Regions from separate parts of the Lysinibacillus sp. 10T31 genome, predicted to be linked through region 1. Evidence: predicted binding sites of a transcription regulator. Region 1 holds the regulator's gene; the other holds the start of a gene.
The links. The regulator CtsR, encoded in region 1, represses protease genes until heat stress. The targets are predictions, from matches to a motif close to ATGGTCAATAAAGGTCAAACA.
Positions count from the first base shown of each region.

Region 2: AC1DCY_RS10335 (ATP-dependent Clp protease ATP-binding subunit) is a predicted target of CtsR. The motif match lies at 4,441-4,461, and genes of this name have one in related genera.

Region 1 is NZ_JBFTHS010000008.1:61,439-77,751, forward strand. Features, by position in the region: gene AC1DCY_RS06575 (protoglobin domain-containing protein) at 1-142, opposite strand, end outside; gene AC1DCY_RS06580 (hypothetical protein) at 439-648, shown strand; gene corA (magnesium/cobalt transporter CorA) at 776-1,735, opposite strand; gene AC1DCY_RS06590 (class I SAM-dependent methyltransferase) at 1,785-2,471, opposite strand; gene AC1DCY_RS06595 (magnetosome magnetite crystal formation protein family) at 2,591-2,896, shown strand; gene AC1DCY_RS06600 (CtsR family transcriptional regulator) at 3,101-3,562, shown strand; gene AC1DCY_RS06605 (UvrB/UvrC motif-containing protein) at 3,586-4,134, shown strand; gene AC1DCY_RS06610 (protein arginine kinase) at 4,131-5,240, shown strand; gene AC1DCY_RS06615 (ATP-dependent Clp protease ATP-binding subunit) at 5,230-7,674, shown strand; gene radA (DNA repair protein RadA) at 7,812-9,188, shown strand; gene AC1DCY_RS06625 (PIN/TRAM domain-containing protein) at 9,705-10,790, shown strand; gene ispD (2-C-methyl-D-erythritol 4-phosphate cytidylyltransferase) at 10,803-11,495, shown strand; gene ispF (2-C-methyl-D-erythritol 2,4-cyclodiphosphate synthase) at 11,783-12,259, shown strand; gene gltX (glutamate--tRNA ligase) at 12,351-13,811, shown strand; T-box leader at 13,862-14,080, shown strand; gene epsC (serine O-acetyltransferase EpsC) at 14,268-14,918, shown strand; gene cysS (cysteine--tRNA ligase) at 14,915-16,313, shown strand, end outside.
Region 2 is NZ_JBFTHS010000014.1:97,667-113,979, reverse strand. Features, by position in the region: gene AC1DCY_RS10370 (DegV family protein) at 1-203, opposite strand, end outside; gene AC1DCY_RS10365 (hypothetical protein) at 358-708, opposite strand; gene AC1DCY_RS10360 (Cof-type HAD-IIB family hydrolase) at 809-1,618, opposite strand; gene AC1DCY_RS10355 (prolyl oligopeptidase family serine peptidase) at 1,740-2,504, shown strand; gene AC1DCY_RS10350 (metal-sulfur cluster assembly factor) at 2,558-2,866, shown strand; gene AC1DCY_RS10345 (hypothetical protein) at 2,951-3,097, opposite strand; gene AC1DCY_RS10340 (Crp/Fnr family transcriptional regulator) at 3,566-4,252, opposite strand; gene AC1DCY_RS10335 (ATP-dependent Clp protease ATP-binding subunit) at 4,525-6,651, shown strand; gene AC1DCY_RS10330 (YjzD family protein) at 6,700-6,894, opposite strand; gene AC1DCY_RS10325 (beta-ketoacyl-ACP synthase III) at 8,081-9,019, shown strand; gene fabF (beta-ketoacyl-ACP synthase II) at 9,050-10,291, shown strand; gene AC1DCY_RS10315 (hypothetical protein) at 10,445-10,684, shown strand; gene trpS (tryptophan--tRNA ligase) at 11,077-12,066, opposite strand; T-box leader at 12,170-12,403, opposite strand; gene spxA (transcriptional regulator SpxA) at 13,011-13,406, shown strand; gene mecA (adaptor protein MecA) at 13,841-14,509, shown strand; gene AC1DCY_RS10295 (competence protein CoiA) at 14,886-16,007, shown strand; gene pepF (oligoendopeptidase F) at 16,056-16,313, shown strand, end outside.

The sequences.
Region 1 (16,313 bases):
CCTCAATTGTTAAATCTAAAAGTTGCAACTGTTTTTGAAGTTTTGGATGGTTTGAAATATCCAATTGTACATTGTTCTTATAATTTTCAGGTGCTAATGTAATTGAGTAGCTAGAATCGTTCTTTTTTGTAAACCAACTCATTGTTGTTTGCTCCATTCTTTATAAATGCATAGTAAGTATATAAAAAATCGAATTGCTTAGTTTGTTAATTTTTCGAAATATATGGTATTTAGTCTATTCTACTATTTTTTGTAGTAAATTTGGTTAAAATTTTAGTTTATTTCTTTATTTTTTTATAGGTATTATAGATGATTGTCGATTAAAAGTCATGAAATAGACTATTAAAAAGGTAATAGGTAAATTGAATTTGAAATAGGAAACCTGTAAAATACGAACTGTTTAGATTGAACGTAACAATAGTTTTGAGGAGGTATTACATGGAGAAGAAGCGTTTCAAATTTGTCATTCCGGTTATGGTAATTGTAGCAATTGGATCGGTTTACATGTTACGAAACTACTATGCTGATGTACCAGACTTAGATCAACTATTAATCACTATCGGTGCAACATTAGTTTCAGGGGTACTTGCATACTTTTTATTTCCACAGCAAGGCGAAGATAAAATTGATGATCGTGGTCCTTACTGACAGTAAAAAGGCACCTTAGAAAAATTTCTAAGGTGCCTTCAGCTTGTCGACAAAAGAATAACTGGCTGAAGGCTTGGCTTCAATCTGTGTCGTTGGTCCCAAAGGAATTGCTATAGCAACATCACTTTTAAGATTTAAATAAACCGAACCATCCTTTAAGTTTAAAGACTCCCAACATAAATAAAACGATAAGAATCATAATTGCGAGTACAATAAAGTAGCTATATTTTCCGTGTAGCTCTGGCATATAGTCAAAATTCATTCCATAAACACCGGCAATGAATGTTAGGGGAATAAAGATTGTTGAAACAATTGTTAAGGTCATCATAATGCCATTCATGCGACTAGAGCTCATCGCCATGTAGCTATCACGCATATCAGCAGTGAGCTCGCGGTTAGATTCGATCATTTCGGTGAGTTTAAGCAGATGATCGTAAATATCTCCGAAATATGCTCGTTCTGATTTCTTAAGTGAAAATCGGTAAGAGTTAAGGATACGATATAATAGATCACGCATTGGTAAAATGGTGCGTCGTAGATCAAGTAAATCACTACGGAATTCAAACACAACTTTCATAGCATTGGGGTTACTTTGATAGGTAAGCTCATCTTCTAGTGCATTTAAATGATCCTCAATCTTATAGACAAGAGGGAAATAGCTATCAACAATTTTATCGATTACTTGGTATGTTAAATATACTGTGCCGCGTTCCCAATTTTTTGGCTGTTTTTCTAACATCATTTGTACTCGATCTATTTCTGGAGCTATGTTTTTATGAAATGTGACAATAAATTTATTAGAAACAAAAATGTTTACTTCCTCAGCTGTTAATTCTTCATTAACTCTTTGGATAACAAAGAAATGGAAATCATCATAAAAATCGAGCTTTGGCCGCTGTAAACGCATTAAACAATCTTCTATAGCGAGTGGATGAAAATGAAAAAATGTATCTAACAGTAGTTCTTCCTCATCGGTCGGGCAATTAAAATCGACCCAGTACCATTCAAATTCGTTTTTGTGTATATCTTCAAGAGGAAATTCCTTTATAAGCTTTTGGTCTTTTGTAATTCCAATTGTGCGTATCACAGCATTCACCTCAATTCTGTTCATTCTATCCTAACAGGTGTATATATCTTCACAAGAAACTTTCTTTATAACATATCCAACCACCAAATAAAGTGGTAGCAAAGAATCTAGATGGTTTTGTAAAGCCTGCCTGCTGTAGTAGTGATAAAATGTCCTCTTCACGCATAAATGAAAGAGAACGTATGGATTTCTCCATTTCAGCTACGTCCGATGGTGTTAGCTTTGTATGCTGTAGCCAATAAGCACGCCATAAATCAAATTGTAGCTCAGTTTCTAAGGAACCGAGTTGCCCGTATTTTGAGACGAGAACAAATGGGGCACCAGGCTTTAAATTATTCGCTATTTCTTTTAATGTTGCAAGCTTCTCTTGATCATCTTGTATAAAATGAAGCACTAATACACAGCTTGCTGCATCAAACTTCACTGCAGGTAGCTGAGTATCCAGTATAGTTCCTTGATATAAAGAAATATTATTAGGTAGGGATTTTAAACGTTCACCAGCAATTTGTAGCATCGCTTCTGACGGATCTATACCAAAAAATGACCAATGTGGTCTTTCCTCAGCGAGCTGTAAAATTTCATTACCACTTCCGGAGCCAACTACTAAAAATGCAGCTTTTTCGTGTAACGCAGATTGGTAAAAGGTTTGTGTCAAACGTAGCATTGCATCATAGCTAGGTAGCGTGCGGCGAATACCTTTTTCGTATTCGTTTGCAAGTTTGTTATTAAATTCCATCGAGTATCACATGCCTTTCAAAAAGATTTTAAAATCCAATTATATTTGAAACTATTTAAGGAATAGATCCGTAAATAGTAGTACATAAAATAAAAAATTAAATGGAAGGGTTGATATAAATGGAAACTAAATGGTCTAAGGTAATCATACACGCAAGTGCGTTTTTTGCGCCATGGTTAGTACCAATAATATTTTTCTTAATTGGATCGGATGAAGAGGTAAAGAGTATTTCTGTGCAAGCCTTATTGTTCCAAGTTGTGATGGTGGTATTACTTACAATTTCGGGTATTTTAAGCTTCTTGCTTATTGGTATACCGTTCGTGATTATTTTTGGTATTATTTATTTTATTGCGCCAATTATCGGTATTGTGAAGGCTTTATCTGATGAGCCTTGGCGTTATCCAATTGTTGGTCGTTGGGTATAATTTTTATAGACGCAAGTATATGCTAGTTGCATATGCTTGCGTTTTTTCTATAGCTGAAAAGGGTATCTTATAAAAAGGACAGAAAACGCTTTGATTTTTCTATGTGCGAATTAATTGCAATTATTTTCAAGCGTTTTGTATAATATACTCAAAGAAAGTCAAAGATAGTCAAAGTCAGTGGAGTAAGCGAGGTGTATTCCTAAAATGCGTAATATATCAGACATCATAGAAGGCTACTTAAAGCAAGTACTTGAATTAGGTGGAGAAGGGCATATTGAAATAAAACGTAGTGAAATCGCAGATAAATTTCAATGTGTGCCCTCGCAAATAAATTATGTAATTAATACAAGATTTACTGCCGAACGAGGTTACCTTGTTGAAAGCAAACGTGGTGGTGGTGGATACATTCGAATTTTACGTGTCCGCGCGAATTCACAAATTGATTTAATCGATGATGTCCTCAGGCAAATAGAAGGTGGGGCATCGCAAACAATGGCAGAAGATTTAGTTTATCGACTAATTGATGAGCAGGTAATTTCAAAGCGAGAAGCGAAAATAATGTTAGCAGCAGTTGATCGCTCAACTATCGATTTTCAACTCCCGTTACGGGATATCATTCGAGCAAAAATTTTAAGAGCAATGCTAACAACGATTAAATATGAATAGCAAAAATAAAAGAGGTGATGGAAATGATATGCGAACATTGTAAGCAGCGTAATGCGACAGTTACCGTAACACAAGTTCAAAGTGGCCAAAAGGTGGAGCACCATTATTGTGACGTCTGCGCCTCGCAATTCCATCCATTTCATGCTGAATTTAAGCAAGAGCCAGTATCTATTCAACAGCTATTATCTAATTGGTTTGGCTCACCATCATGGCAGCAACAACAAGTGGGTGAAAAACAGCAGGCACCACCACAACCGCAAACATGTCCACGATGTGGATTTACGTATAAACAATTTTTAAAAGAAGGTAAATTTGGATGCCCTAGCTGCTATGACACCTTTAGCGAGCATTTACCGAAGCTCTTTAACCGTATACAGGCTGGTCCTCAACATATAGGGAAAATGCCTGGTGCTCGAAATAATGTTTATGTCATCAAAAAGCAAATTGAAGATATTCGTAAACGTATGAAGATTGCTGTAGATGAAGAACACTTTGAAGAGGCAGCAAAGCTTCGTGATGAAGCGAAGGAACTTGAGAAGCAGCTACAATTTGAAGGTGGTGATGTGTCGTGATGATTGAATCGTTTTTAGAGCGTGCTACACCAATATGGATGAGTGTGGAGGACGATTATTCAGATATTGTCATAAGTACACGCATTCGCCTGGCGCGAAATTTAGATGGTTATCGTTTTCCATTAGCCTTTACAGAGGATGAAGCATTACATGTGGAACAGGCAGTTACACATGCAATCAAGGATAGTACAGAACTTCGAGAAAATTATTCATATTTTGCTATTAAAGATTTAACGCCTTTACAGCGTCAAATACTTGTAGAAAAACATTTAATTAGTCCTCAGCTTGCTAAAAAAGAGCAAGTTGGCTCCATGCTCTTATCTGATGACGAATCCATTAGCATTATGGTGAACGAAGAAGACCATTTACGCATTCAATGTATGACAGCGAGTTTTCAACTTCAAAAGGCATACGAGCAGGCCAATAAAATTGATCGTACCTTAGAGAAAGCTTTGCCTTATGCATTCCGAGATACATTTGGTTATTTAACAAGTTGCCCAACAAATATTGGTACTGGTTTGCGAGCATCTGTCATGATGCACCTACCAGCCCTTACACTCACGGGTCAGATGAATCAAATCATTAATGCAATGACACGATTAGGAATGACCGTAAGAGGAATATATGGAGAAGGTAGCGAAAATATAGGTAACGTTTACCAAGTGTCAAATCAGATTACACTAGGGAAAACAGAGGATGATATTTTAGCGGATATCCAAAGTGTCGCTGAAAAAATAATTCAAAAAGAACGGCATGCAAGAGGCAAGTTAATGGAAAAAGCTGAGCTTGCACTAGAAGACCGTGTATACCGTGCTTTAGGCACTTTAATACATGCTCGAATTTTAACGAGTGAGGAAGCTGCTACCTGTCTATCCAATGTTCGCTTAGGAGTAGATTTACAGTTAATTGAAGGTATTAAAGCGACTAAATTAAACGAATGTGTAGTTAGTATGCAACCTGGATTTTTACAGAATTACGCAGGTGACGTTTTGCCACCTGCTGAGCGAGATCGCGTACGAGCTGAAATGCTTCGTGAGGCACTATCTCGAGAAAATATGAGTAAGCCTATTATTCGGGGAAAAGGAGAGGATTCATTTGATGTTTAATCGTTTTACACAACGCGCGCAAAAAGTATTACAGCTTGCACAAGAAGAGGCAATTCGTTGGAAACACGAATCAATTGGAACAGAGCATATTCTATTAGGGCTTATCCGTGAAGGTGGCGGTATTGCTGCAAAAGCATTAGAAGCCATTGATATTAGTCCTCAAATGATTGAAGCAGGTATTGAAGAGCTTGTAGGGAAAGGTAAAGAGGATGTTGGTCCAATTGTCCACTACACACCTCGAGCTAAAAAGGTAATAGAACTATCAGTCGATGAATCACGTAAATTAGGTCATTCCTATATCGGCACAGAGCATTTACTATTAGCACTTATTCGTGAAGGTGAAGGTATAGCGGCCCGTGTATTAAATAATGCTGGTGTCGGATTGAATAAGGCTCGTCAGCAAGTGCTATTGTTATTAGGCAATAACGATAATGCTCAGTCTGGCCAACAAGCTGCACAGGCTGCCAATACACCAACATTAGATAGCCTTGCGCGTGATTTAACGCAAATTGCTCGTGAAGGCACTTTAGATCCGGTCATTGGTCGAAGCAAGGAAATTACACGTGTTATTGAGGTTTTGTCACGTCGTACAAAAAATAACCCTGTATTAATCGGAGAGCCAGGTGTTGGTAAAACAGCTATTGCTGAAGGCTTAGCACAGCAAATTATTAATAATGAAGTGCCAGAAATTCTTCGTGATAAACGTGTTATGACACTTGATATGGGGACAGTTGTTGCTGGAACTAAATATCGTGGTGAATTTGAAGATCGCTTGAAAAAAGTAATGGATGAAATTCGCCAAGCAGGTAATGTTATTTTATTCATCGATGAATTGCATACATTGATCGGTGCAGGTGGTGCAGAAGGTGCCATTGATGCATCAAATATTTTAAAGCCATCTTTAGCACGTGGCGAGCTTCAATGTATTGGTGCAACGACACTAGATGAGTATCGCAAATATATTGAGAAGGATGCAGCATTAGAGCGCCGTTTCCAACCAATTCAAGTTGATGAGCCAACTGTAGAAGAAGCGATTCAGATTATTCAAGGCTTACGTGATCGTTATGAAGCACATCACCGTGTGAAAATTACAGATGAAGCAATTGAAGCGGCAGCAAAAATGAGTGATCGATATATTTCTGATCGTTTCTTACCAGACAAGGCGATTGACTTAATCGATGAAGCGGGTTCTAAAGTACGCTTGCGTTCATTCGCAGTGCCACCAAACTTAAAGGCACTAGAAGATAAGCTTGAAAATGTGCGCTCTGAAAAGAATGCAGCTGTTTCAGGTCAAGAATTTGAGAAGGCAGCGTCATTAAGAGATACAGAACAAAAGCTAAAAGATGAAATTGAAACTACGAGAAAAAATTGGAAGGAAGAGCAGGGTAAAGCCGAGTCAAAAGTTACAGTGGATGATGTAGCAGCGGTAGTATCTATGTGGACTGGAATTCCGGTATCAAAAATTGCTTCAGAAGAATCTTCTAAGTTATTACAGCTTGAAGAAGAGTTACACAAACGAGTTGTAGGTCAAGGAGAAGCAGTAGAGGCAATTTCTCGCGCAATTCGTCGTGCAAGAGCTGGTTTGAAAGATCCGAAACGACCAATTGGTTCATTTATTTTCTTAGGCCCTACTGGGGTTGGTAAAACAGAGCTTGCTAGAGCACTAGCTGAGGTTATGTTTGGTGATGAGGACGCAATGATTCGCGTTGATATGTCTGAGTACATGGAAAAACATTCGACTTCTCGTTTAGTTGGTTCACCTCCAGGCTATGTAGGTTTTGATGATGGCGGTCAACTAACAGAAAAAGTTCGTCGTAAACCGTATTCAGTAGTATTACTAGATGAAATTGAGAAGGCTCACCCAGATGTTTTCAATATTTTACTTCAAGTACTTGAAGATGGCCGTTTAACAGATTCTAAAGGTCGAGTGGTAGATTTCCGCAACACAGTTGTTATTATGACATCAAACGTTGGTGCAGATACTTTAAAATATCGTAAAAACCTTGGCTTCAATGTTGGTGGTACTGATACGAAGTATAAAGATATGAAGGGTACAATGCTCGAGGAATTGAAAAAAGCATTCCGCCCAGAGTTCTTAAACCGTATCGACGAAATGATCGTCTTCCACTCACTAGAAAAAGAACATTTAAAAGAAATCGTAGCAATGATGGCGAATGCTTTAACAAAGCGTTTGAAAGAGCAAGACATCTCGTTAGAGTTAACGGATTCGGCTCTCGAGAAAATTGCAGAGGAAGGTTACGATCCTCAATACGGTGCTCGTCCATTACGTCGTTCATTGCAAAAACAAGTAGAAGACCGTTTATCGGAAGAACTGCTGAAAGGCAATGTAGAGAAGGGCGACCAAGTTATCATTGATTACGTAAATGATGAGTTTGTTGTGAAGAAAAAAGAGGAAGTTTCTACTTCTAAATAATCTTCATCAGTGGGGGCTTCTCCATCCCCCATCTGCCCGTTAATTGTTTATTTGAAAAGGACAGCAAGGCTATAGTGCCAAGCTGTTCTTTTTTATGTACAATAAACATAAGAACAAATATTCGAGGTGGATGCAATTTGGCAAAGAAAAAAACAAAATTTGTATGCTCAAGCTGCGGCTATGAATCCGCAAAATGGATGGGAAGATGTCCAGGGTGTGGAGAATGGAATAAGATGGTTGAAGAGGTGGAAGTCGTCGCGAAAGGCCCACGTGGGGCATTCCAACACTCTGCTACAGTTACCCAAAAGGCTCTCCCTATTATGCAGATTGAAGCTGCCGAGGAATCACGAGTTGCAACAGAAATGGGTGAGCTTAACCGAGTGTTAGGTGGAGGCATCGTGCCAGGTTCTCTTGTGTTAATTGGAGGAGATCCTGGGATTGGGAAGTCGACGTTGTTATTACAAGTATCTGCGTTGCTTTCGAATAAAGGGCATCGTGTGCTCTATATTTCTGGTGAGGAATCCATCCGTCAAACAAAGCTACGTGCAGAACGTTTAGGCGTGGTATCACAAGAGCTTTATATATATTCTGAGACGAATTTAGAGTTTTTAAATCAGACCATTGACGATGTGCAGCCGAAGTTTGTTATTGTCGATTCTATTCAAACTGTTTTTCATCCGGAGGTAACGAGTGCACCTGGTAGTGTATCACAAGTGCGTGAATGTACAGCAGAACTTATGCGAATTGCAAAAACAAAGGGAATTGCCATTTTTTTAGTTGGACATGTAACAAAAGAGGGACAAATTGCAGGGCCACGTATTCTGGAGCATATGGTTGATACGGTATTGTATTTTGAAGGTGAACGACATCATAATCACCGTATTTTACGCAGCCAAAAAAACCGTTTTGGCTCTACGAATGAAATTGCTATCTTTGAAATGCTCCAGGGAGGCTTAAAGGAAGTGTTAAACCCGTCTGAGTTGTTCTTACAGGAGCGTTCACAGGGGGCGGCAGGGTCAACAATCGTAGCCTCAATGGAAGGTACACGGCCAATTCTAGTTGAAATTCAGTCACTTGTAACACCAACAAGCTTTAATTATCCGAAACGAATGGCAACGGGGGTCGATCAAAACCGTGTGCAACTACTTATGGCAGTCCTTGAAAAGAGAATGGGCCTCATGCTACAGGCTCAGGATGCATATATTAAAGTTGCTGGCGGCGTGAAGCTTGATGAACCTGCAATTGATTTAGCTGTGTTGACAAGCATCGTTTCGAGTTTTAAGGATCAAGCTGTCAGAGCAACGGATTGCTTTATTGGGGAAGTGGGTTTGACAGGCGAGGTGCGTCGTGTATCTCGTATTGAACAACGTGTGATTGAGGCAGCAAAGCTAGGATTTAAACGGGCCTTCATACCGGCCTCGAATATCGGTGGATGGGATTTCCCGCAAGGTATTGAGATAGTTGGTGTGGAAACGATAAAGGATGCATTGAATGCTTGCTTTAGAGAGCTATAAAGAAGCTTGTGCATGTTGGACAATGTTCTAACATGCACTTTTAATTAATTTATTTCAGCGGGAGTACAAACACCCGCTGAAATCAAGGAACTCAGTCTAAGAACGCCACGTCCTGTGGCAACGGCTGAGTGACCAACATCACGTTGGCCCAAAGCCTCCGGCGGATGTCACGGAAATCGGCAAGGAGTGCTTTGTGCATGCACAAAGCCGATTCCGGACGCAATTATGCCGAGGCATAATTGATTTGCACGCTTTTGTAATTCATAGATAGAAGGTAGGAAACTCTAAGAGGGGAAACGGCGTCTAAAATAACGTCTGCGAAAAGGTTTGTGTATTGCCTGGCGGATGTCAAAGGGAAATTTTAAGTTTTTAGTGTGAAGAATTTCAGTAATTGATTTTCTTCTTTCAGTAGACTCAAAAATGATCGATCAAAAGTAGAGGGATTGATGGGTTCATAAAAGATTTTCTACAGTAAACTATGTATAATTATATATTAAAAATGGGAGGTGACAGTTTATGAAAAAATTTGTTCAAATTGCTTTTTTACTGATTGGAGGAGCACTAGGCCTTGTTTTCTTACCGCCATTATACGAATTGCTTCATTTATCATCTAATCCTTGGCTTGATAATCCTTATGTATCAGTAGCTTTAGGAGCGCTTTTACTGTTTACATTATCGTTTGCCTTTTCAGATTATTTTGTAAGGCTCATTAGCTGGATGGAAGAGGTGTTATTTAAAGTACCTGTTGGGGATTTATTATTTGGTACACTTGGACTTATTATCGGGCTTATCGTTGCTTATTTCTTAGGCTTTGCAATTGATAGTATTGATTTACCGATTATTACAAAGGTTTTACCAATTATACTGTCATTTGTGCTTGGCTATTTAGGGTTCCGTGTAGGCTTTAAAAAACGAGATGAATTAATCCAACTATTTACGTTACGTGGTAATAATACGAAGAAAAAATTAGCGGAAGGTGTAGAGCCTCAAGAAGTACGAGGCAGCTATAAACTGTTAGATACTAGTGTTATTATTGATGGTCGTATTGCAGATATTTCTGAAACAGGCTTTATAGAAGGTACACTAGTAGTACCTCAATTTGTCCTTACTGAGCTCCAGCATATTGCTGACTCTTCGGATACATTAAAGCGTACAAGAGGTCGTCGAGGTTTAGATATTTTGAAGAAATTACAAGATGAACGTATGACGAAGGTACAGATTACGGAAGAGGACTTTGAGGATGTTCAAGAGGTTGACTTAAAACTAGTGCGCCTTGCAAAGAAAATGGGGAACGATACACAAATTGTGACGAACGACTTTAACCTTAACAAAGTTTGTGAGCTCCACAACGTTAAAGTACTAAACATCAATGATTTAGCAAATGCAGTAAAGCCTGTCGTTATTCCAGGTGAGAATATGCAAGTGATGGTCATTAAAGATGGCAAAGAGCATAATCAAGGGGTTGCTTATTTAGATGATGGCACAATGATCGTTGTTGAAGGTGGACGTAGCTATATAGGACAGGCAATTACAGTAACCGTAACAAGTGTTCTTCAAACATCAGCGGGGCGTATGATTTTTGCTAAACCAAAGGATGACTAGGAAGTGGGAAATGTGCAATATGAAGTAGTGTTGCCTGCTGCGGGAAGCGGAAAGCGAATGGGTGCAGGGCAAAATAAGTTGTTTTTAAATCTTTTAGAAAAACCGATCCTCATACACACACTGGAGGTATTTGAACAGGATAGCCAGTGTACAGGTATTTGGCTTGCAGTGAAGCCGGAAGAGCGTGTATTTATTCAAGAAATGCTAGAGAGGTATGGAATTACTAAAGTTAAAGGTTTACCTGATGGTGGTGCAGAACGACAGCATTCCGTTCATTCGTGCATGAAAGAAATGAAGCAGGTTGATATTGTGCTTGTGCATGATGCTGCGCGTCCATTTATTACGCATGACATTATTGCGAATCTTGTACAAAGTGCGCAAGAATTTGGCGCTGCGATTGCGGGGGTTCGTGCGAAGGATACGATGAAAAAAGTACGTGATGGTGTTATTGAAGAGACTATTGATCGAGAAAGCTTATGGATGATTCAAACTCCACAAGCATTTCAATTTGATTTAATTGTGGAGGCGGAGGATGTCGCTGAGAAGGTAGGCTTCCTTGGTACCGATGAAGCAATGCTTGTTGAACGTCTCGGCCATGAGGTGCATATTGTAGAAAGTAGCTACGAGAATGTAAAGATGACGACGCAAGAAGATTTAGTTTTCGGTGAAGCGATATTGCGTAAACGTGCTTTGAAAAAATTATAATAACAAACTAAAAATCTCATCAGCATTATAATTTGCTGATGAGATTTTACATTTTCCTATCTTTTGATGTTAATTCACAGTACTGTTCACTACCGACTCAATTTCCTAGGAAATATGTTAAAATGTGAGGGTATAATATAGAGTAAATATAAAAGTGAAGGAAGGTGAATGAGACTGCCTTATAAGCTGAATAGAAGCTTTTTAAGTCTGCATATTTTTTGAAGTAAATAAGCTTCAGTTGGTGGATTTTTTGTTTTATTTATCTTATTAGACAGTCTCAAAATCATATGTTTCGAGTGGGACAAGGATTTGACGTGCATGCATTTGAAGAAGGACGTCCATTAATTATTGGTGGTATAACAATTCCTCATGAAAAAGGGTTAGTAGGGCATTCAGATGCAGATGTTTTATTACATACTGTAACTGATGCAGCGTTAGGGGCTATTGGTGAGGGAGATATCGGTCGTCATTTCCCAGATACAGATCCCGCGTTCAAGGATGCTGATTCAGCAAAATTATTAGAGTATATTTGGAAGATTGTTGAGGATAAGGGCTATATTCTAGGTAATGTGGATTGTACGATTATGGCACAACGTCCGAAGATGGCGCCATATATTCAACAAATGCAAAATCGAATTGCTGAATTGCTTCATGCAGAGCCTTCTCAGGTGAATGTTAAAGCGACAACAACTGAGCGTTTAGGTTTTACAGGTCGCGAGGAAGGGATTGCTGCGATGGCGACAATCCTATTGATTAAGAAATAAAAGCAGGCTCTCAGCGCTTTTATTTCCTGTAACAGAGTGGTAAAATGAACAAAGTCAATTTTTTGAACGAAAATTTAGGAGGCTTTTAATTATGGCGAAAGAAGTTCGTGTTCGTTACGCGCCATCCCCTACTGGTTTCTTACATATCGGTGGAGCGCGTACAGCGTTATTTAACTATTTATATGCAAAACATCATAACGGTAAATTCATCGTACGTATTGAGGATACAGATATTGAGCGTAATGTAGAGGGCGGAGAAGCATCTCAGCTAGATAATTTAAAGTGGTTAGGTATTGAGTATGATGAGTCGATCGATATTGGTGGACCATATGCACCTTATCGCCAAATGGAGCGTCTTGATATTTATAAAGAGCACGCTGAAAAGCTATTAGAGCAAGGCTTAGCTTACAAATGCTTCTGTTCTTCTGAGAAATTAGAAGCGTCTCGTGAAGAGCAAAAAGCACGAGGTGTTGCAGCTCCAACTTATGATGGTACTTGTCGTCATTTATCAGCAGAGGAAGTTACGGCTAAAGAAGCTGCTGGTGAACCATATACAATTCGTATGCGCGTACCTGAAAATGTAACATATGAATTTGAAGATTTAGTACGTGGACAAGTATCATTTGAGTCAAAAGATATTGGTGACTGGGTTCTTGTTAAAGCAAACGGTATCCCAACGTATAACTATGCGGTAGTGCTAGATGATCACTTTATGGAAATTTCACATGTATTCCGTGGTGAAGAGCATTTATCGAATACACCAAAACAAATGATGATTTTTGATGCATTCGGCTGGGAATATCCACGCTTTGGTCATATGACATTAATCATTAATGAAAACCGTAAAAAATTATCAAAACGTGATGAATCAATTATTCAATTCGTCACACAATATAAAGATTTAGGCTACCTACCTGAAGCAATGTTCAACTTCTTCGCATTACTTGGCTGGTCTCCTGAAGGGGAAGAAGAGATTTTCTCAAAAGAAGAATTTATTAAAATGTTTGATGAAAAACGTCTTTCAAAATCACCATCTATGTTTGATAAACAAAAGCTTACTTGGATGAATAACCAATACATTAAAAAATTATCTTCAGAAGAAGTAGTAGCATTATCTTTACCACACTTGCAAAAAGCTGGTTTATTACCAGAAGCCTTAACGGAAGAAGAACGTGCATGGGCTACAGATTTAATCGCACTTTATCATGATCAAATGAGCTTTGGTGCTGAAATTGTAGAACTATCTCGCCTATTCTTTAACGACCATATTGAATATGATGAAGAAGCAAAAGCAGTTTTAGCAGGTGAGCAGGTACCTGAGGTAATGGCTGCATTTAAAGCTCAGCTTGAAGGTTTAGAGGAATTTACGCCTGATACTGTCAAAGCCGCTATTAAAGCTGTTCAAAAAGAAACAGGTCACAAGGGTAAAAATCTATTTATGCCAATTCGCGTCGTAACGACGGGTGAAACGCATGGTCCAGAACTTCCGAACGCGATTTGCTTAATTGGCAAACAGAAAACAATTGATCGTGTAGAAAAATTTGCGCAATAAGTAGAAATTGATTGACAATTTATCAGTTCGTTGTAAAATGTATTTACATTGAGAAAGCGTTGATAAGGAGAAGTAAGTGGCGCATGCTCCAAAGAGAGGACCATCACCGGCTGAAAGTGGTCTGAGCCTAGGCAAAACTGAAATGCACCTTTGAGCATAAAGCTGAACAACTAGTAGGCTTTATCGATTCGTTCCCGTTACAGAACGTCCAGAGTGGAAGGCATTTGCCTTCAATCAGAGTGGAACCGCGCAAATTTAGCGTCTCTGTCATTCCTTTTTGGGATGATAGGGGCGCTTTTTTATTTTCTGAACATGTAACTTGAAGTGATGGATGCGCCGGATTCTACTTCATTAACTCTGCGATGAAATCAACGTCAGCTATAGTATTTCAATGGCCAGGGATGCAAGTGGTTGTGTGAAATTAAAGCAGAACAAAATGAAAAGGGGGAGCTTTTTGTGTTTAAAAGAATGAAGGAAGATGTAGAAACAATTTTTGAAAATGATCCAGCGGCGCGCAGTGTATTCGAAGTTATACTAACATACTCAGGTTTGCACGCTACTTGGTCACATCGAGTTGCCCATTGGTTCTTTAAAAAGCGTTTTTATTTTATAGCCCGTGCCATTTCACAAATTAGTCGCTTCTTTACTGGAATTGAAATTCATCCTGGAGCGAAAATCGGTCGACGTTTCTTTATTGACCATGGGATGGGCGTTGTAATTGGTGAAACATGTGAGATTGGTGATAATGTCACGTTGTATCAAGGTGTAACTTTAGGTGGTACAGGGAAAGAAAAGGGAAAACGCCACCCGACATTAGAGGATAATGTACTAGTTGCGACAGGTGCAAAAGTTTTAGGTTCTATTACAATTGGTGAAAATAGTAAAATTGGTGCAGGTTCAGTTGTCTTAAAAGAAGTGCCGCCAAATGCTACAGTTGTCGGTATTCCTGGTAAAATAGTGATTAAGGATGGAGTCCGTCTAGAGAAAAAACTAGACCATCAAAATATACCTGACCCTGTAGAAGAACGTTGTCAAGCTTTCGAGAAGCAGATTGCAGCAATGAATCAGGAAATCGAACGCTTACAAAAGGAGAGAGAAACACAATGAGTATTCAAATTTTCAACTCATTAACACGACAAAAGGAAACTTTCATACCGTTGGAAGAAGGCAAAGTAAAAATGTACGTTTGCGGTCCGACAGTTTATAACTACATTCATATTGGGAATTCACGTCCTGTAATTGTCTACGACACAGTGCGTCGTTATTTCCAATACAAAGGCTATGATGTAAAATTTGTTTCAAATTTCACAGATGTGGACGACAAAATTATTAAGGCTGCAAATGAACTTGGAGAAGAAGTTCATGAATTAACGGAGCGCTTTATTGCCGCATACTTTGAAGATGTTACAGCGCTAGGTTGCAAGAAAGCAGATGTACATCCACGCGTAACAGAGCATATGGATGATATCATTCAATTCATTCAAGTTTTAGTCGATAAAGGCTATGCTTATGAGTCAGCTGGTGATGTCTATTACCGAACTCGTAAATTTAATGGTTACGGTAAATTATCTCACCAATCGGTGGATGATTTAAAAATTGGTGCTCGTATAGAAGCAGGCGAGAAAAAAGATGATGCGTTAGATTTCGCTCTATGGAAAGCTGTGAAGCCAGGTGAAATTTTCTGGGAAAGTCCTTGGGGCAAAGGACGTCCGGGTTGGCATATAGAATGCTCCGTAATGGCACGTGAGCATTTAGGAGATACTATTGATATTCATGCTGGTGGGCAAGATTTAACATTCCCGCATCATGAAAATGAAATTGCACAATCTGAAGCTCATAATGATAAAACATTTGCGCGTTATTGGATGCACAATGGGTATATTAATATTGATAATGAAAAAATGTCCAAATCCCTTGGTAATTTTATACTCGTTAATGATATTCGTAAACAAATTGACCCACAAGTTTTACGATTCTTTATGCTTTCTGTGCATTATCGTCATCCGATTAACTTTGCGAAGGATTTAGTAGATGCAGCCGCAAATGGGTTAGAACGAATTCGTACTGCTTACAACAATGTAAAACACCGTTTAACAGCAACTGCGAGCTTAGGTGATCACCCAGAAGAATGGCTTGAAAAAATTGCTGAACAAAAAGCTCACTTTGAAGAAGCGATGGATGATGACTTTAATACAGCAAATGCCGTTTCTGTATTATTTGAATTAGCGCGTATCGCAAATATTTATCTAAATGAAACGAATACTGATGAAAAAGTATTAGTAAGTTTTACTGAAACTTTTGAGGTGTTAGGTGACGTCTTAGGTATTGAATTTGTAAAAGAAGAAGAGCTATTAGACGAAGAAATTGAAGCACTTTTACAGGAACGTGTAGAGGCACGTAAAAATCGTGATTTTGCTCGTTCGGATGAAATTCGTGACCATTTGCAAGCGCAAGGTATCGTTTTAGAAGATACGCGACAAGGAACTAGATGGAAACGAGGGT
Region 2 (16,313 bases), on a different contig from region 1:
TTGAGAAAAAGCTCTGGTGATACTTGGGATGTTTTTGGGCGAGCACCTTGACGAATAGCATCGTAAATTTCTTTGGAATCAATTGAAATGACATCATCATATTCATTATTGTTCAATTGCACTCGTAGTGGAAGAAGTTCAACATTGTTTTCTTCATAGTAAGACTTTGGTAAATCACATCCACTATCAGTAAAAATTTTCATCATTTGTCCCCCTAATTTAATATTCTATATGAGAAGTTTTCAAATACCTATACTACATAACAGGTGAACAAGTGTCGAGCTTTCACTTTCCACTCTATGTTTCTCTAAACTATTTCTAATGAAATGTTATATAGATATATTATCATATCGAGTTTCAGTATAATTGCAACCCAGGATTTTTAACTTTATTCAATAAGTACCCATCGAATAAAGAGTACTCCTGAATAAAGTTAAAATGAAAAAATGACTCATTACCATAACGTGTGGTTGATTTCCGTTCCGACTGGGCGCTTTGTAGCTGTCGCTTTGCTTTCGCTACAGAAAACATTTGTTGCTGCCGCTTCGCTTTCGCGCAGAGCAGAGCAGAGCTTCCTGGGGGCGTCCGATGAGCCGCTTCACTCGCGCTGCTCGCTCCAGGGTCTCGGGCCACCACGATGGTGGTCACGAAGGCGTTATCACAGGATGTGATGGTTTTAGCCTTCGTTCCTCTATTGCTAATCCCCAAGGAGTCGCCCAGTCTCCACTCCAATCAACTTGGTATAAGTTTCAATAGGTGTCATCCACAATTTCGGTGATGATCCAGGAAATGGGGTATCACTACTTAACTAGGATAATTTCAAGCGATCGATGAGTATTTTAGCGATGCCATCGTCATTATTGGTTGTGGTAATTTCATTGGCAATATTTTTTAAAGAAGAAATGCCATTGCCCATTGCTACACCTATGCCGGCGTAATCAATCATTTCTAAATCGTTATCTTCATCACCGAATGCAATAATACGTTCGCGTGGGATACCTAAATCTTTTGCTACATGAGCGATTCCCACTGCTTTATTTAAGCCGCGGCGAACAATCTCTATAATGTGAAGTGGTGCTCCCCAGCGGCGATGCTCAATGACCTCAGCATGAACTGCCTGTAAATGATCACGAATAATCATGGAATTTACTTCATTAGCTTGAATCAGTAAACTAGTTGGGTTATCAAGTAAATGGGTATAGAGATCTCCAAGAGTAATTTTTGGATTCCCCATGTTAAAAATATTTAATATACGTTCATCCTCTGTATGCACGTAAATATCGTCCTTAACTTCCGCAATAATATTTTCGTATTCATAGCTATTAATGGACTCGACGACATTATGCACTATGCCTAAATCAATAGGAGTATGCATAGTCTGCCAAGCAGCATTTTTTGGATGGTGGACATAAGCACCATTAAAATTCACGATGGGCGTTGTAAGGCCAAGCTCGTGATAATATATATCACTCGCACGATAAGGACGACCTGTAGCAATCATAACTTGATGGCCTTGTTCCTTTGCCTGCAATAATGTTTTTTTAGTTTTGGCTGAAATTTGTTGTTGGTCCGTTAATAACGTACCATCTAAGTCTAAAACGATTAAATGCGGTTTCATAGCTCATTGCCCCTTTCCTATAATTTGAATAGTATCTCTTTGTAAACCATTCGTCAAAATTTTGTCACATCGAGAAAAGTTTGCTAACATAAAGATGAGACAAAAATTGGGAGTGACAAAGATGATTGTTGAAAAAGAATTATGGGGAAATATTCCTTTATTACATATACATACAGAAGATATGAATGAAACAACCCCAGTAGTGATTTTTTTACACGGCTTTATGAGTGCAAAAGAACATAACTTACATTATGCATACCAGCTAGTAGGCAGCGGGGTGCGTGTCCTATTGCCAGATGCAAAATTACATGGCGACCGTAGTGAAGGCCTATCTGAGATGAAAATGAGCTTACATTTTTGGGATATTGTTTTAAATTCTATTCATGAAGTTGAACAATTATATAATGAATTAAAGAATAAAAAATTATTAGTGAATGATAAAATTGGAATTGCTGGTACATCGATGGGTGGAATAGTAACATCAGGCTGTTTAAAGCAATATGATTGGATCAAAACAGCAGCAGTATGCATGGGTGCACCAGGGTTTCTTAAATTAGCGGAGTATCAATTACAGCAATTCACTAAAAGCGGTGTGGATTGGCCAATGTCCGAAGAAGAAGTACAACAAACGAATGAGCTTCTTGCTAAATATGATATCAGTCTAACACCAGAAAAATTCGCAGGACGACCTGTGTTATTTTGGCACGGAGAGCTAGACAAAACTGTACCTTTCAATGATACGTATAATTTCTATTTAACTTTACAAAAATATTATGAAACAAATACAGAAAACTTAAAATTCTTAGCTAATAAAAGAGCGGGCCATGCTGTGTCACGAGACGGTATGTTAGCAGCCACTGAATGGCTTGCACAGCATTTGGCATAATAAGATGCATCTGCTATGATTAAGTTAACACTGTGATGGAAGGAGAAATACAGATGGATCAAGATATGAAAGACAGCATGTTAGGTGCATTAGAAAATGTAATTGACCCTGAGCTTGGTATTGATATCGTCAACTTAGGTTTAGTATATGATGTAGAGTTAGATGAAGAAGGTGTAGCAACCGTTACAATGACGTTAACGTCTATGGGTTGCCCAATGGGACCTGTTATTGTTGATCAAGTGAATACGGCATTAAGTGAGCTGCCGGAGGTAAAAAGTACAAATGTCAACATTGTATGGAATCCACCTTGGTCAAAAGATAAAATGTCACGCTATGCAAAAATGGCATTAGGTGTACGCTAAGTCCACTTAAAGCACAATAAAAAATCCCCGCTTACAACAGTAAGCGGGGGTTTTTTACTGTCAAAAAACTATCTTGTCAATGAATTAAGAGGTCATATAAAATAAAGTATGGTCTTCTGCAAAATAAGGGGTTGATTTCCGTTCCGGCTGGGCGCTTTCCTGGGGGCGTCCGATGAGCCGCTTCACTCGCGATGCTCGCTCCAGGGTCTCATCTGTGACGCTGATCCCCAAGGAGTCGCCCAGCCTCCACTCCAATCAACCACTTCTCTTAGTATGTATCTTCTGGCATGTTACTTTAATTTATAGCGATAAAACGGAATTTCAGCAAGAAGTGTTTTGTGCGAAAGTGAAGCGTCAGCAAGATTAGGTGTACAATAGCATTACTGTTATAAATTTCTTCTGTTTGATTATGGTGAGTAGCCATAGCGTTCACTTTTGAAATAATATAAAATTTATAAAAGTTCTACGTTATCGCTGATTGGAGTGGAAGGCTACTCGACTCCCGTGGGAAAGCGAGACAGGCGAGACCCTGCACGGAGCGTAGCGGAGGAAGCGGCTCGACGCTCGCCCACAGGAAAGCGAGTAGCCTGGAACGGAAATCCCCCTCATTTAAAGATTAAAATATTCACAATGATTTCCTTGATCATTATATGAAATCCCCGCTTACAACTCATAAGCGGGGATTTTGCGTGTAACGAATTAATCGATACGACATATTTGTAACGGACAATTCTCACAGGCGATTTCATCCTTTAAAAATTGTAGATCGTGAATGGTAATATAACCTTTTTCGAACGATATGATATTGTGCTTCTTTAAGTCATTCAGCATGCGATTAATCATCTCGCGACTCGTCGCACATAAATTAGCGATTTCTGTATTTGTTAATGGGAGGTCAATATAAATAGTGTCATTTTCTAAAGGTTTACCATAAGTATTGGAAAGACGGATGAGCGTTGAAAATAAAGCGCCTTTTTTACCGTTTAAAACTAAATCGCGCAAACGACTTTGATGCTTTAAATTTTCTGTTTGCAACCACTTCATATACTCAACCATTAAATTAGGCTGTTCCACTAGTAAAAGTTCCAATGAATCACGGCTTAGTACATATAAACTAGAAGGTTCTAAAACTTTAGCAGTCATAGAATTGTACGTAAGGTTACAAAATAATGAGCCTTCACCAATAATACTATCTGGACCACAAATACGAATGGTTAATTCCTTTCCATTCTCTGTTTCCTGACTAATCGAGATAGCTCCTGTTTTTATATAATAAATTTCTTTCGCACGTTCGCCCTCTAAAAAAATTTTACTATACTTATTCACTTTAATAAAAACACCGTGCTTTTGAAAAAGATCGTGAAATTTTTCTTGTATTCTATCCATAATAACCATATCTCCAACACATCGCTTTCTTTTTGTAAAAATTAAATAATTATTACAAAAGGATGGTGAACAATTTACATACTAAATCTAAGCAACATACTTTTATTATAACGTAATTTTCCAGTTGTAAGGGGAGAAATTTTAGGGCTAATTCTTTGCGAAGGTTTGTCGTGTGTTGTAAAATAAAGTTAGTCAAAAAAGGTCAAACATTTTTCGTGAAACAGAATGGCAAACGGGATTCCGCTTAACATTATTGAAAAGGGGTGCTAAATATGCAATTTCAACAAACAAATGACAAAAAACCATTAGAACAATTTGGACGTAATTTAATTGAAGAAGTAAAAAACGGTAAAATGGACCCGGTAATCGGCCGTGATGAAGAAATTCGTAACGTTATTCGTATTTTAACACGCAAAACGAAAAATAATCCTGTCTTAATAGGTGAGCCGGGGGTTGGTAAAACAGCTATTGTAGAAGGGTTAGCCCAACGTATCGTAAAGGGCGATGTTCCTGAGGGATTAAAGGATTGTATATTGTATGAGTTAGATATGAGTGCCTTAATAGCAGGTGCTAGTTATCGTGGACAATTTGAAGAGCGCTTAAAAGGTGTTTTGAAAGAGGTAAAAGACTCAGAGGGACGCATCATTTTATTTATCGATGAAATTCATACGATTGTTGGTGCAGGAAAAACGGATGGTGCGATGGACGCGGGGAATATGTTAAAGCCAATGCTTGCACGAGGTGAGCTACATTGTATCGGAGCTACAACATTAGATGAATACCGTATGTATATTGAAAAAGATCCTGCTTTAGAACGTCGTTTCCAACAAGTGCTAGTACGTGAGCCGTCTATTGAAGATACAGTTTCCATTTTACGCGGCTTGAAAGAGCGCTTTGAATTACATCATGCGGTGCGTATTCATGACCGTGCGATCGTAGCGGCAGCAGAGCTTTCAAATCGCTATATTACGGAGCGTTTCCTGCCAGATAAGGCCATCGATTTAATCGATGAAGCATGTGCGATGATTCGAACAGAAATTGATTCTATGCCACAGGAATTGGATGCAGTCACACGCCGTATTATGCAGCTCGAAATTGAGGAGCAAGCACTACGTAAGGAAAAGGACGAGGCAAGTAAAAAGCGTCTAGAGCAACTCAGTGAGGAATTAACAAAGCTGAAGGAATCCTCTGAGGGCATGCGTAAACAATGGGAAACCGAAAAAGAAGCGTTACATGGCATTCAGAAAAAACGTGAAAAACTTGATAAATACCGCCGTGACTTAGACGAAGCAGAAAGTAAGTATGATTTAAATAAAGCAGCCGAACTACGTCATGGGAAAATTCCTACACTTGAAAAGGAAATTCAAGAGATGGAAAAACAATTAGAGAATGGTACTGAATCACGTATTTTACGTGAAGAGGTAACAGCTGAAGAAATCGCATCTATCGTTTCACGTTGGACAGGCATACCAGTGACGAAACTAGTAGAAGGTGAGCGTGAAAAATTATTGCGCTTGAAAGATACATTGCATGAACGTGTAGTTGGACAAGATAATGCTGTACAGCTTGTTACAGAAGCGGTATGGCGTGCTCGAGCTGGTATCAAAGACCCGCATCGACCTATTGGTAGCTTTTTATTCCTAGGGCCAACAGGTGTTGGTAAAACAGAACTTGCAAAGGCACTAGCGGCACAGCTGTTTGATTCTGAGGATCATTTTATTCGCATTGATATGAGTGAATATATGGAGAAGCATAGCGTATCACGTCTTGTAGGGGCACCTCCAGGCTATATTGGCTATGAAGAAGGTGGGCAATTAACAGAAGCTGTTCGCCGAAATCCATATTCAGTTGTATTATTAGATGAAATTGAAAAAGCCCACCCTGATGTTGCGAATATTTTACTGCAAATTTTAGATGATGGACGCATTACAGATAGCCAAGGTCGTATGGTTAACTTTACGAACACGGTGGTCATTTTAACCTCTAACATTGGCTCAAGCTATTTAATGGAAGCAAAAGAAGACGATGCAGCAGTGGAGGATTTAGTGATGGCTGCACTGCGTCAACACTTTAAACCAGAGTTGTTAAATCGTATGGATGATATTATTATGTTCCATGCACTATCAGATGAGCACTTTACAGCGATTGCTTGGAAATATGTCGAACAGCTTGTCAAACGAGTGGCAGAGCAAGATATTACTTTACAAGTAGAACAAAATGTAATTGACTGGGTCGTAGAACAAGGAGCAGATGCTCAGTTTGGTGCTAGACCGCTAAAACGTTTCGTGCAACGTTATATTGAAACTGCGGTTGCAAAAGAATTGCTTCGAGGTGAAGTATTACCAGGAGAAACATTGCACATTCGAATGCATGACGGTCAATGCATCGTTGAAAAATAACAAAAAAACCTGTTCCGCATTGAGCGAAACAGGTTTTTTCTAGTTGAATTAATGATTGTCTGCAGCTTCTGGAGTTGACTCGTTTGGAATAACTGCACCGATGATGAAAACAAGAATTGTAAATACAACTGATGTCACAACAGCAGTTTGGAAATCAAAATCTGTACCAAGTACAGAGCTTACTACGTAGTTTAACATTGAAACTAGTAGAAATGACCATATGAATGTTACGATATATTGCATTAATTTCACCTCAACCGAACTTTTTTATATCATTATCATATCATAACATAAATCGAAAAAAAAAAAACCTTTTCTGTGAAACATGGCGAATTTGTCACAACGATAATCTTCCTTTTGTACTTGCATGCAATTTCAGTAGGATCGGCGAAATTCGAAGACGTCGTAAATGCTGATTGCTAGGGAGTGTCTGTGGTTGTTTAATTGAAGAAGTTATAGAGAAAAAGACTAGTAAAGAAAAGGTTGAAGTATTGGATAAAAAAAAGCATGGTTCATACTCACTGCAATTTTATTTTATGGTGTAAAAGGGTTAACGTATGGTTATCTATTATTCAAACTAATGTTGTAGTTCTAAGCTATCTCATACCGAGGTGGCTTATTGGGTCATCTGTGCGTTAGTCATTTTTTATTTGAAACTTTTTTACGTACCATTCGTATTATAACTAGACAATTCGAATTAATAGAACTGAAAAAAGGGAGAAATGAATTTTTGAACCATTGAATGAAGCAATTACTTTTTGTGATTTACTTGATTACCATTGCGGATGCGTATTACTCAACGTTGTTTATTGAACCAAAAACACCACCACAACACCAGACGATTAAAGCGTCAGCCATTACGTTGACACAACTACGGTAGCAAACCTAACAAAAAGAAACGTACAACACGTCGTTTGAAACCTTCTGTGCTGCAACCCATCAAGCGATTTCTTCAGATCACTAAGTGTTCCAAAGAGAACGTGATCCTTAACGACCTATTAGAGAATAGTTTGGACGTACGCAGATTCATGCGAGAGCCACCTTTCATCTTTTTACGATATCGACTTTTGCGTTGTTGATAATATATATGTTAACAATTGGTAGGCTAAAGCTGCGGATTTATTTGCAGCTTTTTTTTCATTAACCGCCATTATTAAATTTTTTAGCCTCACTTTTCAAAAAAAAATGCTTTTCTTGCATCAGCTCTAAAAATTGGAGATGACATTTGTTAAATCGTATGCCATGTATATAAGTTGATTGGAGTGGAGGCTGTGCGTATCGGACGCCCCAAGTCGGAACGGAAATCACCCCCCACGTTATGGTAATGAGGAACGTTAAATTTAATTCATCTTGCACCTCTCCTTCATTATGAGTTATAATTAAGACCAGTTACTAATAATTGATAGTAAGAAAGCAGAGGGGTTGCTAAATGAACGCTGGTATTATAGGAATTGGCAAATACGTTCCGGAGAAGGTCGTTACAAATTTTGATTTAGAAAAAATTATGGACACTTCGGATGAATGGATTCGTACTCGCACAGGGATTGAAGAACGCCATTTTGCCGCAGATGACCAAGAAACTTCAGATTTAGCAGTAGCTGCAGCAAAAGAGGCTATTGCAAAAGCAGGTATTACACCAGAGGAAATAGGCTTAATACTTGTAGCAACAGTAACACAAGATCAAAACTTTCCAAGTGTAGCATGTATGGTTCAGGAGCAAATTGGAGCAGTCAATGCAGCTGCGATGGACCAAGCGGCTGCATGTGCAGGATTTATATATAGTTTAGTGACAGCAAAGCAATTTGTAGAATCAAATGCTTATAAATATGTCTTAGTAGTAGGTGTTGAAAAACTGTCGAAAGTACTTGATTGGGAAGACCGTAATACCGCTGTGTTATTTGGTGACGGTGCAAGTGCAGCAGTTGTTGGTCCAGTATCAGAAGGTAGAGGTATTTTATCATTTGAGCTTGGTGCTGACGGTACAGGTGGAAAGAATTTGTATTTAACACAGCAAGACACAATCGCTATGAATGGTCGTGAAGTATTTAAGTTTGCAGTTCGTCAAATGGGTGAATCTGCAGTAAACGTATTAGAAAAAGCTGGTTTAACAAAAGAAGACGTAGATTTTTTAGTGCCGCATCAGGCGAATATTCGAATTATGGAATCTGCTCGTGAGCGTCTAGAACTACCACCGGAAAAAATGTCGAAAACGATTCACAAATATGGTAATACGTCGGCAGCATCTATTGGTATTTCCTTGGTAGATGAGCTTGAGGCAGGTAAGATTAAAGATGATGATATATTAGTACTTGTTGGATTTGGCGGTGGCTTAACATGGGGTGCCGTTACAATTAGATGGGGAAAATAAAAAACGAAAATGCTTGAGGGGAGTAAGACAATGAGTAAACGACGAGTAGTAATTACAGGAATTGGCGCAGTTACACCGCTAGGAAATAGCATCGAAGAAACATGGACTAACATTAAAGCAGGAAAATCTGGCGTTGGTGAATTAACACGTTTAAATAAAGATCTTTTCGCAGCAAAAATTGCCGCTGAAGTGAAAGACTTCAATATTGAAACGTATATTGAACGTAAAGAAGCTCGTAAAATGGATCGCTTTACACAGTATGCCTTAGCAGCGTCTATCATGGCGATGGAAGATGCACAATTAACAATCGATGAAGAACTAGCACCACGAGCAGGTGTCTGGATTGGCTCTGGAATCGGTGGTATGGAAACATACGAACAACAATTTTTAACATTCCAAGAGCGCGGAGCAAGACGTGTAAGTCCATTCTTCATTCCAATGATGATTCCGGATATGGCTTCAGGCCAAGTATCGATTCACTTTGGGGCAAAGGGCATTAACTCTTGTTCAGTAACTGCTTGTGCTTCAGGTACAAACTCCATTGGGGATGCTTTTAAAGTAATTGAACGTGGCGATGCAGATGTAATGATTTCTGGTGGTGCAGAGTCGCCAATCGTTACGATGGCAGTAGCAGGCTTCTGCGCAAATACTGCATTATCTTTAAATACAGATCCAGAAACTGCTTGCCGTCCATTCGATAAAAATCGCGATGGTTTCATTATCGGTGAAGGTGCGGGTATTGTTATTTTGGAAGAGTATGAGCACGCAAAAGCACGCGGTGCAAAAATCTACGCAGAAGTTCTTGGCTATGGTGCAACAGGGGATGCACATCATATTACAGCTCCAGCTCCAGAAGGAGAAGGTGCTTCTCGTGCAATGATGCAAGCTTTAAATGATGGCGGCGTAGAGGCTTCACAAGTAGACTATATTAACGCACATGGAACAAGTACACCTTATAATGATTTATTTGAAACACAGGCAGTAAAAACAGTCTTTGGTGAACATGCCTATAAGCTTGCAATGAGTTCTACAAAATCAATGACAGGTCACTTATTAGGTGCAGCTGGTGGTGTTGAAGCTATTTTCACAGCGCTAGCACTTAAAGAAGGCATTATACCACCAACAATTAATTTAACAGATCCAGATCCAGATTGTGATTTAGATTATGTACCGAATGAAGCTCGAAAAGCAGAGATTAAATATGCTATGAGTAACTCACTTGGGTTTGGTGGACACAACGCTAGTCTACTATTCAAAAAAATCGAGGAATAATAAAGTAAAACTATAATCAGTGGGAGGTTCTTCATCTCCCACTGTTTTTTAGTATTCACCAAAAGGGCTGTTTTATCACTATAAATTAGATTGACATGCCAGAAGATACACGCTAAGAGAAGTGGTTGATTGGAGTGGAGACTGGGCGACTCCTTGGGGATCAGCGATAGGGGAACGAAGGCTAAAACCATCACATCCTGTGATAACGCCTTCGTGACCACCATCGTGGTGGCCCGAGACCCTGGAGCGAGCAGCGCGAGTGAAGCGGCTCATCGGACGCCCCCAGGAAGATCTGCTCTGTGCGAAAGCGAAGCGACAGCAACAACAAAGCGCCAAGTCGGAACGGAAATCAACACCTTGTTTTACAGAAGAGCCTTACTTTATTTAATATGATCAATAAAAAAACGTCAGCCAATTTACGTGGCTGACGTCTTTTTTTATAGTTTTGTGAATAGATGATAAGTAAGAAGAAATAGAAAGGATGCCATAATCTTGTTCCGACTCTTTTTATTTTTAATGAGCTATGGCTTATTGATTCTCTCTGTAGGGAATCTCATCTTGTATTTGAATTATCGGACACTCGGATATTCCTGGCTAGTAGTTTTTAAGTACATGGCACATACATCAGCGTTTTACATGGCCATTGGATCAGCCGTTGTATTATGCGCTGTTGTGCTTGATCTTGGTTACGATAAAACTATAGATGAAAAAGATAAGATGTGACTCTTAAATTACTCTCTTTTTGGCCAAGCTCTTACGATCATCTCTATGATAAAGTATTCTTTTTAGCGACGTGCACGACCAAGGCCCATTGCTTCTTCCATGCGTTTTAATGTAGCACTTGCAATTGCATTTGCCTTTTCAGCACCTGCATCTAAAATAATATCTAATTCTGAGGATTCTACCAAATTATAGAACTTCTCTTGGATTGGAGTCAGGTGATCGATAACCGCTGCTGCCACACCTTGTTTGAAACCACCATAGCCAACGCCTTCGTATTTTTTTACAAGATCGTCAATAGATACGCCTGAAATGGCAGATTCGATTGTTAGTAAATTAGAAACACCAGGTTTATTTTCCACATCAAATGCCACAATACCATCAGAGTCAGTAACAGCAGATTTAATTTTTTTCTCAATATCTTTCGCTGAATCTAAAAGCTTGATTGTCGCTTTTGTATTTGGATCAGATTTACTCATTTTCTTAGTAGGTTCTTGTAGTGATTTGATACGAGCCCCTGCTTTTGGTAATTGAATTTCAGGAATCGTTAAAACGTCACCATAACGTTTGTTAAAGCGCTCTGCTAGATCACGAGTAAGCTCAATATGCTGCTTTTGATCATCACCGACAGGCACAATGTTTGTATTATACAAAAGGATGTCTGCTGCCATTAATGGTGGGTATGTTAGTAGAGCGGCAGATACGCTTTCCTTACCGTGAGATTTATCCTTGAACTGTGTCATACGTTCAAGCTCACCAATCGATGCAACACATTGTAACATCCAGCCTGCTTGTGCATGAGCTGGCACTTCTGATTGAATAAATAATGTAGATTTTTTAGGATCGATACCAGTAGCAATATAAGTAGCTGCTAGGTTGCGAATATTTTGACGTAATTCCTGTGGATCTTGTGCAACTGTTATTGCATGCTGATCGACGATACAATAAACAGCATCTCCTTCATCTTGTAATGCAGGGAATTGCTTAAACGCCCCTAAATAATTCCCTAGAGTTACAATACCTGTTGGCTGTACGCCTGAAAAAATAGTTGTCATTGTCATTTCCTCCTTGAACTTTGTTACCTCAGATAGTCTTTACATAAGACCTGATCCATTGATCCAAAATAAAAAACATCATGCGTCCTCATTAGTTTTCTAATGAAGGGACGAATGATGTTTGAATCCGCGGTACCACCCAGCTTGCCTAAATCGGCCACTTTACTTCGTAACGTGAAGGGACGAGCTCTGCTAATAGACTCCAGTAAGGAAACTAAGACGTTCACAAAGCTAACTCGGAAGTCCATTCCAAATGCTTACACGATCTGTTTGCAGCAACCACAGACTCTCTAAACGTGTAAAATGCATATGTACTACTCTTCGTCAGCGTTTTTTATTTAGTTCAATAACCGTCTTCCATCTGTATAGATGAGGAGAACTCACCAAAGACATAATTGATTTATTGCAAAAAATTATATTATAAACGCTCGGTGAAATGCAAGTGTGCAAAGTCAGACTTTTGGCGGTGTTCATTCTCCAAAAAAAATTATATGCTATTTTTGCTGCTTTTTTTATCTAATTAGCATCTCAGGAAAGCGCCCAGTCGGAACGGAAATCAACTAAACGTAATGGTGATGGGCTATTTTTTGAAAATGCAACCAATATTAGTAAATATACGTCTATATTGTACACACTGAACTGACAATATTCTCGTTTAAATTTTTTAAATGAGAACAAAAACAATCGGAAATGAGTGTTTAAAATGCGCTACGAATGGGAATATTATTAGTAGTCCATTAGACATGCCAAAAAGTAACTGCTGCTTTGAAAAGTTATATAATTAGACAGAAAATTTCGCGTGATGAGGTTATTCTTTTTTTTATTGGAACTATATTCAAACATCACAGAGTACTGTATAATGGTATGTAGATTACATTACATTAATTCTAATTTAACACACTGGTTTATAGATAATGATTAAATGGAAAGGATGTGTCAGTATGATAGTAACTTTATTTACATCACCAAGTTGTACGTCTTGCCGAAAAGCGAAAGCATGGTTAGAGGAGCATGAAATCCCATATACAGAACGTAATATATTTTCCGAACCATTAAGCATTAGTGAAATTAAAGAAATTTTGCGTATGACAGAGGATGGTACGGATGAAATTATTTCAACTCGATCTAAGATTTTCCAAAAATTGAATGTTGATGTTGAAAGCTTACCATTACAACGTTTATATGAGTTAATTCAAGAATATCCAGGTTTATTACGTCGTCCAATCATTTTAGATGAGAAACGTTTACAAGTTGGCTACAATGAGGATGAAATTAGACGTTTCCTACCTCGTAAAGTTCGTGCGTATCAATTGCAAGAAGCACAACGTATGGTGAACTAAAATCTCCATATTCTGCATAGAATAAGTATTAGATGTTACGTATGCAACAAGCATATTGTGACATCTATTTTTTTGTGTTTTACTTATGTAAAACCTTCTATATAAAGTATAATAAATAATAGGGAAAAGTCATATATTTCCGTAAAGTATGTTAAACTTGATTTAAACTTAATAGTTTACTACAATTTCAATAATTCAAATATCTTCTGTGAAACGGTGTATATCCTTTTCATTTTATGACAGAACAGCATACAATATAATTAGAGACAACTGTGGACAATTATTTTTTGATTTCGGTTGCTCAACGGTTTACTGTAGTGTGGTCAAAGGTTGAAAAACAAAAACGGAGTATGAGGTTAAAAACAATGAATAAAAGCATACTAATGAAACAAAACTGTTTTTCGACAAATGACAGTGAAGGGAGATGAGGTCTAGTGGACATCGAACGTGTAAACGAAAATACACTCAAGCTCTTTATTACGTACAATGATATAGAGGATCGCGGCTATAGTCGTGAAGAAATTTGGTACAATCGAGCAAAGGGTGAACAACTTTTTTGGGATATGATTGATGAAGTAAACACGGAGGATTACTTTGATGTAGAAGGTCCTATTTGGATTCATATCAATGCGTCTGAAGTAGGCTTAGAAATCATTGTCACACGTGCACATATTTTAAAAGACGGTGAAACCTTAGATGGTTCTTCGCAATTTGACGATCACAAAGAGTTGTTTGCCCCATTCGAGGACGTTGGAGAGGATCTTCTCAGTCAACTAACTCAGTTTGGTGACTTAGATGATTCAGAGTTATTTATGGATACAGACATTTATGTTTATAAATTTAAAGATATTGATGAGTTAATCCCTGTAGCGAAACGCATAACAGATGAATTAGTGGATTCCTCATTATTTAAATATGAAAATTGGTACTATTTGGTAGTTGACTTTGCGAACGCAGATGAAGAACTAAATCATCACGATAGAAATGCCGTTATCAAAGAATTTTTAATACCATCAAATTTCACAATCCATCGCTTAGAGGAATATGGCGAAAAAATTATGGAATTTAATTGCTTTGAAACAGTACGAAAATATTTTATTTAAAGTAATAAGTACTTGATTCAGTGCCTTAGACTGTAAACAAACTTGGTGATTATCAAGTTTGTTTACAGTCTTGTGCGAAAGCGCAGCGACAGCAACAAATGATTTCTGTGCGAAAGCGCAGCGACAGCAACAAATGATTTCTGTGCGAAAGCGCAGCGACAGCAACAAATGATTTCTGTGCGAAAGCGCAGCGACAGCAACAAATGATTTCTGTGCGAAAGCGCAGCGACAGCAACAAATGATTTCTGTGGCGAAAGCGAAGCGACAGCTACAATTATGCCGAGGCATAGCAAAATTGATATTTCAAGAAAAAGCCGTTCTTTATTTGTTGCTATAAAAACACTCCTTTACAATTGGTCAAAAAGGAGATGATTTTATGCTTATAGCCTATAACGAGCAGCAGCAGATTTTCCTTCCATACCAATATTCAAGGGAAACTTTACAACGATATAGGCAGCAGATGAGATTTTTTTGTCCCCAATGCCAGCAGTCTGTCCAATTAAAGATAGGTAAATATAATATCCCTCATTTCGCTCATATTGCTAATAATAGGTGTGAGCAGTTATTTGCAGAGGGGGAATCCAAACTTCATTTACAAGGAAAAGTCCAATTATTTGAATGGCTGAGAAAACTCGGGCATACAGTAAAGCTGGAGCCATATTTACAGAAACTTTCACAGCGACCAGATATGCTTTTGATAAAGGAACAAAAGCAAATTGCTATTGAATTTCAATGTAGTACAATTTCACATGAAAAGTGGCTACTGCGTACATCTGGATATGAGAAAAATTCTATACAGCCATTGTGGCTTTTTCAAACACCTCAAAAACAATCTACACAAGGTATTCAAAAAATTTCTATTTCCCCAATTATGCAAAAGATGATAATTACCACAGCACAAGACTTGGCTTATTTGGTGACCTATGATGCAAACATATCGAAATTTATTTATTGGACGAATCTTCTTCATGTTCATGGGCATACTTTTATAGGTAAAGTACAGGAACTAACTATTCACAAGCAACGTTTTCCTTTTTATGAGCCTAAGTCAATTACGAAAGAGGAATTTCATCTTTATTGGCAGCTTTATAAAAAGCATTGTAAGCAATTCGTGTACCAACGTTTATTACATAGTAAAAATGGGGTACAAGATTCATTTTTACGAAGTTGTTATGAGTTACGTTTTGCTTTAAAGGCTATGCCTGATTACGTAGGTGTTCCGGTAAAAAATGCGGAAGTGATACCGATCTCTCCTATCGAGTGGCAAACGATCTTACATCATTTTTGTCGTCGTTTACAATTAGTACCTCATGAACTAAACGAGGAAAATATTCGATCGTTTTTAATCGAACAAAATGTAGAGGTAACAAACCAAGCAGTACAAGCAATCAAAAATTACAGAATGGTACTGGCGAAAAGTTACGAAGAAAATGATTGTTTTCCGGATATTTGTGAGCAAGTGTACGCACATTTATTTGCAATTGCCGCAATATACTGAGAAAATATGAGAGTATAGGAAAAACTCACATATAAAGGGGGCTGGCACATGGCTAGTAATCAAGTTTTAGTAAGAAATGAAGTTCCAGAAGAGTTAACTTGGCGCTTGGAGGATATATTTGCAACTGATGCCCTATGGGAAGAAGAGTATAAAGAAGTTGCAGAAATTGCAAAAAAGGCGTCTAGCTATGCAGGTACTTTAACAAATGGTTCGGATGCGTTATTAGCAGTTCTAACTTATCACGATGATATTTATCAACGTACAATGATGCTTTACACGTATGCTCATATGCGTTATGACCAAGAT